DNA from 2 places in the Bacillus paramycoides genome. Region 1 is predicted to be linked to the other one. Evidence: riboswitches for the same ligand, from Rfam matches in the RefSeq annotation. Region 1 holds a riboswitch; the other holds the start of a gene.
The links. A riboswitch is a leader RNA that binds a small molecule or an ion and turns the genes downstream of it on or off. The one in region 1 is predicted to bind lysine.
Positions count from the first base shown of each region.

Region 2: linked by a shared signal. The riboswitch ahead of lysA (diaminopimelate decarboxylase) and the one ahead of AAG068_RS04415 (amino acid permease) in region 1 are both predicted to bind lysine.

Region 1 covers NZ_CP152427.1:849,494-853,691, reverse strand. The annotation lists gene gapN (NADP-dependent glyceraldehyde-3-phosphate dehydrogenase) at 1-561, shown strand, start outside; gene AAG068_RS04420 (DUF3626 domain-containing protein) at 788-1,879, opposite strand; lysine riboswitch at 2,145-2,332, shown strand; gene AAG068_RS04415 (amino acid permease) at 2,480-3,904, shown strand; gene AAG068_RS04410 (ABC transporter permease) at 3,965-4,198, shown strand, end outside.
Region 2 covers NZ_CP152427.1:1,373,268-1,377,465, forward strand. The annotation lists gene AAG068_RS07150 (LTA synthase family protein) at 1-679, opposite strand, end outside; gene AAG068_RS07155 (DUF3888 domain-containing protein) at 928-1,323, shown strand; lysine riboswitch at 1,413-1,594, shown strand; gene lysA (diaminopimelate decarboxylase) at 1,775-3,091, shown strand; SAM riboswitch class I at 3,209-3,317, shown strand; gene AAG068_RS07165 (YezD family protein) at 3,390-3,533, shown strand; gene AAG068_RS07170 (phosphoadenylyl-sulfate reductase) at 3,621-4,198, shown strand, end outside.

The DNA.
Region 1 (4,198 bases):
GTACTTGTACACGAAAACGTAGCAGACGAGCTTGTTGACTTATTAAAAGCGCAAGTAGCGGAACTATCAGTTGGATCTCCAGAGCAAGACAGCACAATCGTTCCATTAATCGACGACAAGTCTGCTGACTTCGTTCAAGGTTTAGTTGACGACGCTGTTGAAAAAGGTGCTACGATCGTTATCGGTAACAAACGTGAGCGTAACTTAATTTACCCAACATTAATCGACCACGTAACAGAAGAAATGAAAGTTGCTTGGGAAGAGCCATTCGGTCCAATCCTTCCAATCATCCGCGTTTCTTCAGATGAGCAAGCAATTGAAATTGCTAACAAATCAGAGTTCGGCTTACAAGCAAGTGTCTTCACAAAAGACATTAACAAAGCATTTGCAATTGCTAACAAAATCGAAACTGGTTCTGTTCAAATTAACGGACGCACAGAGCGCGGCCCTGACCACTTCCCATTCATCGGTGTAAAAGGTTCAGGTATGGGCGCACAAGGTATTCGTAAGAGCCTTGAGTCTATGACACGTGAAAAAGTAACCGTATTAAACTTAGTTTAATCTTATATGTAGAAGCTGATCTAGTTTTAGATCAGCTTCTTTTTATCCCACTTTAATGGGCAGTAAGACCCCCACCTCAAAATTCAGCGAAAGCAAAGAATTTAAGTGGGGGTCGGGCTGCCCATTAAAGTCCGATTGGTGAGGGCTGATAATCAGTGGGGATGAAGAATCCCCCCACTGATTAAAGTTTCACTTTATATACATGCTTCCCAAGACAATAGCGTGTTTATTTCAAATTCTGGTTTGGTTTTCCAAATCGAACTAAAACATGCCATAATAATTTTAATTCCTGAAGCACTTCTTCATACGTTCCGCGATCACTCCAGGATAGTGGATTCCTTTTCAAATCCACTACAGCAGAGCCAATTATATGTGCATCGATACAATTATTTCGTGCAATGCGTCTTGCCAGAGATGGCATTTTTGAACCTCTAAAATCTATCGGAACTTCATCCACCGGAAGTACAAAACCCATGTGCCAATACAAATCAATAGAATACTTCAGACAAATTTCTTCTAAAGTTCTACCTACATTCGTACCCTTAAATGAAGGATCTACAACAAGTGCTTCCACATCTTCTTTAAGAGAAATATCTCCATGAATCTGTGCTTCAATATAATGATTAAGATTACGAGCTGACTCTTTGTTTACGAAATCTATAAACGGCCTTTCCAAGTTAGCCAGTAAATGATGAATGAGTCTTGTTGGAGTCAAATTCCCTTCACCAATTGCAAAATCTCTTACGAATGTCTCTTCCAAAAGAGCAGCTAAAATCATATCAAACTCTTCATAAGTACCCTTTTCTTTTGGATCTTGATGTGAATCTAAATACGTATATGTAGAGCGATAAGAAACTTTTGGAGATAAGAGAAAATAACATGATCCAAAACGCGGGGCAGGCCCATCTGGATGTAACATTACATTTAGTGCTCCATATTTAGGCCGTTCATTATTCGTTACCCCTTCCAATTGATATGCACCTCCAAATATTCTCTTTTCCCAAAGGTCACGCTCACCACCCGGATAAGCAGATACACTCCCATTAGATAGCAATGTTTCAAACTGACTTTTATATATGCCTTGCTCAAACAGTGCTTCAGCAATATTTTTCATATTCGAATCTAATCTGTCTGGATGAAAGTGTAAAGCAATCCTCGCGTTTGATTTTAAATGAACGACAGCTTCTTCAAACATTTCATCTGTAATATTAGACATGTTCAGTATATGGTTAATTGTTGCTTTAGCCTCACGTTTTTCGTTCTCTGCATATTTTGAAATGTACTCTAAAGCAAATAATTGAGATCTTGATAATTCCATAATCAAACCTCTCCTTTCATTCTTGTGAAACAAAGCCTGTTTAAAAAATTGATGCTTCGGATTAAAATTTTCAGACAAAATCATTTGTGCTTCACTCTGTCGCTATTTCTTCTGCACAACGAATAAACGCTACAGCCCTTCCTAACTCCTTTTTAATCACAAACTCTTCTCTATAATCTGATTATTACTATATCCATTGACGTATAAAAATTCATTTGTTACTCTTAAAGACGTTAATTTAATATTTAAATCCTCATTCGTATCTCGGTGAGGTAGAGGTTGCAATCATTAAGAGTATCATTTCAGGAGATGTAGTGGCATTGATGAAGGAATGAGAAAGGAATGATTGCCGAAGTAAGCCCGTGTCCACCATGCACGCTTGCTGGGTCTGCATTTAATAAGTGCAGAACTGTCACAAACGAAACGTTTCGTTTGTGGAGAGCTATCGAGAGGTATGTCGTGGGTTTCTTATAAGATAGAAAGCATGTAGCGGCAAATTACGTGCTTTTTTTGTTTTGTTTGGAACTTCTCTTCCTGACTCAGGAAGACATACATATCTCCTCGCTTGATTTGGTTATACTAACTTTGGAGGTATTTTCTATGCAACAAAAAAAATGGGGCTTTTGGGTACTCACAGCTTTCGTTGTCGGTAACATGGTTGGCGCTGGTATTTTCATGGTGCCAAGTACGTTGGCACAAACAGCAAGCCCTCTCGGTGTCACTTTAGCTTGGTTAACAACAGGGTTTGGTGTTTTAATGCTAGCTCTTGTTTTCGGTAATTTAGCAATTCGTCGTCCTGATTTAACGACAGGACCACAAAGTCATGCATATGCTTTATTCTCATCACCAAAAAAGAAAAAAATGGCTGGTTTCAGTATGGTATGGGGATATTGGGTTGCAAACTGGGCAAGTAACGTTGCCATCATTACATCATTTGCGGGATATTTATCACTCTTCTTCCCAATTATGAAAGATACACGACTACTATTTTCAATCGGTTCTTTTAACGTAGAAGTCGGAAAACTAATTACATTTACGATTTGTTCCATCTTACTTTGGGGAACTCATATTATATTAACGAACGGTGTAAGCGGAGCTGGAAAGCTAAACTTCTTAGCAACAACAACGAAAGTAACTGGATTCCTTTTATTCATCGTCGTTACGTTATTTGCATTCGAAGCTTCTAAGTTTGGACAATGGTACACACCGATGATCGATAAATCAGGTGTATCACACGGCCTACTTTCACAAGTGAACTTAGCTGCTCTTACAACGCTTTGGGCATTTATCGGAATTGAATCAGCGGTTCTTCTATCAAACCGTGCTGTTTCTCCAAAAACGGTAAAACGTGCAACAGTTGCAGGCTTACTTATTACCGTTGCGATTTACTTAGGAATTACAATTTTAACAATGGGTGTACTTCATGTTGATATATTACAAGCTTCTGAACGTCCATTAGCAGATGCACTAAATGCTGCAATGGGGCATGGCGGCGGGAAACTGATGGCATTACTTGCTCTTACTTCCCTATTCGGTTCCATCTTAGGCTGGATTTTATTAAGCTCAGAAGTACCATATCAAGCAGCAAAAGAAGGTTTCTTCCCTTCCTTCTTCACGAAAACAAATAAAAAAGGAAGTCCAATTTATTCATTACGATTAACAAACATTATGTCGCAAGTGTTCTTATTCTCAACATTATCAGGAACAATTGCGGAAGCTTATACATTTGTTATTACCGTATCAACATTGGCCTACCTCATTCCATATCTCGTTTCACCAATCTTCCAGTTAAAACTAGTCGCTACTGGTGAAACGTATAAAAATGAAATGCGGGCAAGAATTACAGATGGTATAGTCGCAGTGATCGCACTTTGCTACGCACTATGGGTTATTAAAACGGGCGCAGCCGATATAAAAACATTCCTTCTCGGAATTGGTTTATTCGTAATCGGCTTTGCCTTCTATCCATTAATGAATCGTGATCAGAAAAAAAATAACGAAAAGAAAGACGGGCAAGTTGCATAACGCAATTTGCTCGTTTTTTCTTTTGTAAAACATATATAATAGAACAAAGAGGTGAAAAACATGTCAATCGAATCGCTATGGAGCAGTCGCTTCCAACAACATATGCAAAATATCATTACATACTTTGCACGTATGATTAACGGTTTACTATATAGCTTTATCTTTATTTCATGCGTTGGCGCATACTACTATGCTCAGTTTTTAAAAGCATCTCCTTCCAAAGGAATATCTTTACTACTTATCACGATTGTACTTACATTCATTATAACGAGATGCCCGATCCGTACATTCATT
Region 2 (4,198 bases), 520 kb from region 1:
CTGTATAGTTTTTAATTTCAGAGAACCCGTCCCCACTTGCAAATACACGTTCAGCTGAAGATTTAGATTGAAGTGTAATATCAAATAGATGATATGTGTATAAACCTAAATTTTTCACGACAGTTTGACGGTCAAACGAGCGTGAGAACATTTGTGGTTTATAAATAACGGAAACAACAATTTGTAGTGCTAATAGAGCTGTTACACCGCTAAAGAAAGTTCTCTTCTCAGAGCGAGAAAGTGGCGTCTTGTCGCAAAATGCTGGGAATTTACGCGAAAGAAACATTAAGATTATCGCATCTGCGAATAACAGTAATGTTTTATACGTAAAGAGTTCTTTTATACTCGTCCCTAAATCAGCCATATTATTTGTTTGAAATAATACTGGGAACGTAACGAAATCGTTATAAAACCCATAAAACATTGCATTTCCAAATAAAATGAACGATAGTATAAAACTAATTCCAACTATAATGCGGTTTCGGTGTTTAGATGCAAATAAAGCAAAACCGAAAAATAAAAGTAACGCAGCTAGTGGATTAATAAAAAGCATAAATTCTTCAAAGAAATTATCAATTTTAATATCAAATGCTAGCTTGTACACAATATATGTTTTTATCCATAATAAAACGACTGCAACGAGTGCAAATCGCAGTTTTGGAAACAGACGTTGTAGCATAATATACTCCTCTCCTAAAAAGCATGACAGTTCTTGTGAGTCGATTTGATTAGCGCCTCATTTTATATATACGAACAGTCCTTTGTTATTATGTTTATTATACTATGAGTATCATTATACGAAAATAAAAGAGAGTTGTGGGCTTTTTTATAATAATTGAGTAGAAAAAGGGCAGTAGGAGACAATAAAACGGAGTTTCTATGTATGATTATTGTCGTGCGCAGAAAGAATCGTGTAAGGAGGTTATAATGCGAAAGTTATTGTATTTTATAGTATGTAGTAGTGTTATACTTTTTGCTTCACCGAGTGTGTCGGTAGCCCAATATGATGCACCTCTTATGGAAGATGCCCTTTATTCTGTCTTATTTCCGAAAATAAATAAAGCGATTGAAAAACAATATGGGAGCTTGAAGCCTTATCAATGCCCGAAAATTATTAGTTTGAAAAAAGTGTATAGCGGTACATATTTATTTCAAGCAGTTATTGAAGTAACGAAGTATGAACGTGTTGCCGGGAAAATTGCTCCACCATTTGAGAAGGTAACGATTACATTTAATAACGAAGAAGGCGAATGGGAAGTGACAAAGGTTTTAGTAAAGCGCTTACCAAACGATACAAAACTAAACTGTAAAAAAACAATATAAAAAATTATTTGACAAATAAAATGGTCCTTTGGTATTGTTAATAGCAACAATTAGATGTTTGAAAATTAAATAGACTTACCTCATCTACTCTCAAAGGTAGAGGCCGCGATAGGAAAGAGTAAGCTATGGGAGATTTAATGGAATCTGTGATCATAGGTTGAAAGGGACTATTGCCGAAATATAAGAATAACCATCTTATTCATATATTGGGACTGCATTGAATAAATGTAGTACTGTCATAAGATTTATTTTATGGAGAGCTATTTGGAGATGTTGATGCGGTTTCTTATTTTGAGGAGATAACAACTCGTTTATTTTTTCAATATATATTTTTCCTAATAAGAAACGCGTGTGAACATTGTTCCGCGCGTTTTTTGTCTATCTAAAAGCGTGCTGCAATGAATAGAAGATTGGGGTTATGAGTTTTAGAGGAAATAAGGGAGGAATTCAAATGTATTTACACGGCACAAGCCGAATCAATGGGCAAGGACACTTAGAAATTGGAGGGTGCGATACGACGCAGCTAGCAAAACAATATGGAACACCACTTTATGTATACGATGAAGAGTCAATTCGAGGAAAGTGTCGCGCGTTTCATCGTGCTTTTAAAGAAAGTGGTTTCTCTTATCAAGTAGCATATGCAAGCAAGGCGTTCTTGTGCATGGAGATGTGCCGAGTAGCTCGTGAAGAGAATATGTCATTAGATGTTGTTTCTGGAGGGGAATTATATACTGCACTACAAGCAGGATTTCCGGCATCGCGCATTCATTTTCACGGCAATAACAAAACAGATGAAGAAATTGTGATGGCTCTTCAGGCGAATATTGGTTGTTTTGTCGTAGATAACTTCTTAGAATTAGAAATTTTGCATGATTTAGCAGTGCAACATGGGAAATTTGTGAACATATTAATTCGTGTAACGCCCGGGGTAGAGGCGCACACACATGAATATATTACAACAGGTCAAGATGATTCAAAATTTGGATTTGGCGTGTCAAATGGTCAAGCGATGCAAGCAATTGAGCTTGCTTTACAAAAATCAAATTATAACGTGTTAGGAATTCATTCACATATCGGATCACAAATATTTGAAACGGCCGGCTTTGTGCGAGCGATTGAAGTTCTTCGTCAATTTTTAGAAGAAGTGAGAGAGCGAACAAACTATGTAGTAAAAGTGCTAAATGTGGGCGGAGGATTCGGAATACGCTATACAGAGTCAGATACGCCATTAACTCTTGAGACGTATGTGCGAGCTGTAACAAGTGCAGTGAGAGAGCAATTTACAGTATGTAACTATCCCTTGCCAGAAATATGGGTTGAACCAGGCCGTAGTATTGTAGGTGATGCCGGAACGACACTTTATACAGTTGGATCTGTGAAAGACATTCCTGGTATTCGGAAATATGTATCAGTGGATGGTGGGATGACTGATAATTTAAGACCTGCTTTATATAACGCTCGTTATGAAGCGATGTTAGCGAATCGAGGGAACGATGAGAATGAGGAAGTTGTTTCGATTGCAGGGAAATGCTGTGAGAGTGGAGATATGTTAATTTGGGATATTAATCTACCGAAAGTTGCCTCTGCGGATTTACTAGCAATTTCTTGTACAGGGGCATACGGGTACTCGATGGCGAATAATTATAATCGGATTCGTAGACCAGCTGTCGTCTTCGCGAAAGGTGGTACATCACAAATTGTTGTAGAGCGCGAAACATATGAAAATATTATTGGGAACGATCGCATACGTATTAAAGAACTTGTTTAAATGAGGAAAAAGGAGTTGTTCGGAGGGGCAATTCCTTTTTTATAAAATAAAATAATTAAAATATATCGGAAAACTAGGATTGAAAAAAATCAGAATTGTGATAAAATACAAATACAAAGCTTATCAAGAGAAGCGGAGGGAACTGGCCCGACGAAGCTCGGCAACCTGCTTATAGAAAGCAAGGTGCTAAATCCAGCAAAATGGAATCCATTTTGAAAGATAAGGTAAAATATATTACCGAACAGTCTTTTCGAAATGGGAAAGATTTTTTTTATGAATAAAAAGGGGGGCTGTTCGCGTGAGCGTACGGGAACATTTTGAGGAAGTATCTGAGAAAATTGAAGCGATGCTTGCTGATATGAAATATGGTTCAATTACAATTGTTGTGCAAGATGGAAAAGTCATTCAATTAGAGAAAAGTGAAAAGGTACGTTTAAAGTAAAAAGCGCTGACTAGAAAAACTAGAGGCGGTTTTAACCTATTTTGATTAGGTTAAAACCGTCTTTTTGCTTTTACAGGGGGAAAGAACATGTTGACTTATGAAACGTGGGAAGAAAATAATGTTTCATTTTCAGAAGAAGATGAAACGAAAGGCGCGCTATCTGTTTTAAGTTGGGCTTATAAAGAATATGAAGGTGAAATTGTATACGCATGTAGCTTCGGAGTGGAAGGTATGGTATTGCTGCATCTTATAAACCAAGTAAATCCATCTGCTAAAGTTGTATTTTTAGATACAAATGTTCATTTTCAAGAAACGTATGAATTAATTCAAAAAGTGCGGAGGCGATTTCCTTCATTAAATATTATAGAAAAACAACCGGAACTTACGCTTGATGAACAAGCGAAGTTGCATGGTGAGAAATTATGGGAAAGTAATCCGAATCTTTGTTGTAAGATTAGAAAAATTTTACCGTTAGAAAAATCATTAGCAGCGGAAAAAGCGTGGATATCGGGTTTAAGGAGGGAACAATCAGAAACGCGTAAGCATACAAAGTTTATAAATCAAGATCATCGCTTTCAATCTATTAAAGTTTGTCCACTCATTCATTGGACATGGAAAGAGGTATGGCGATATGTATACAAACATAGATTGCCGTATAACCCGCT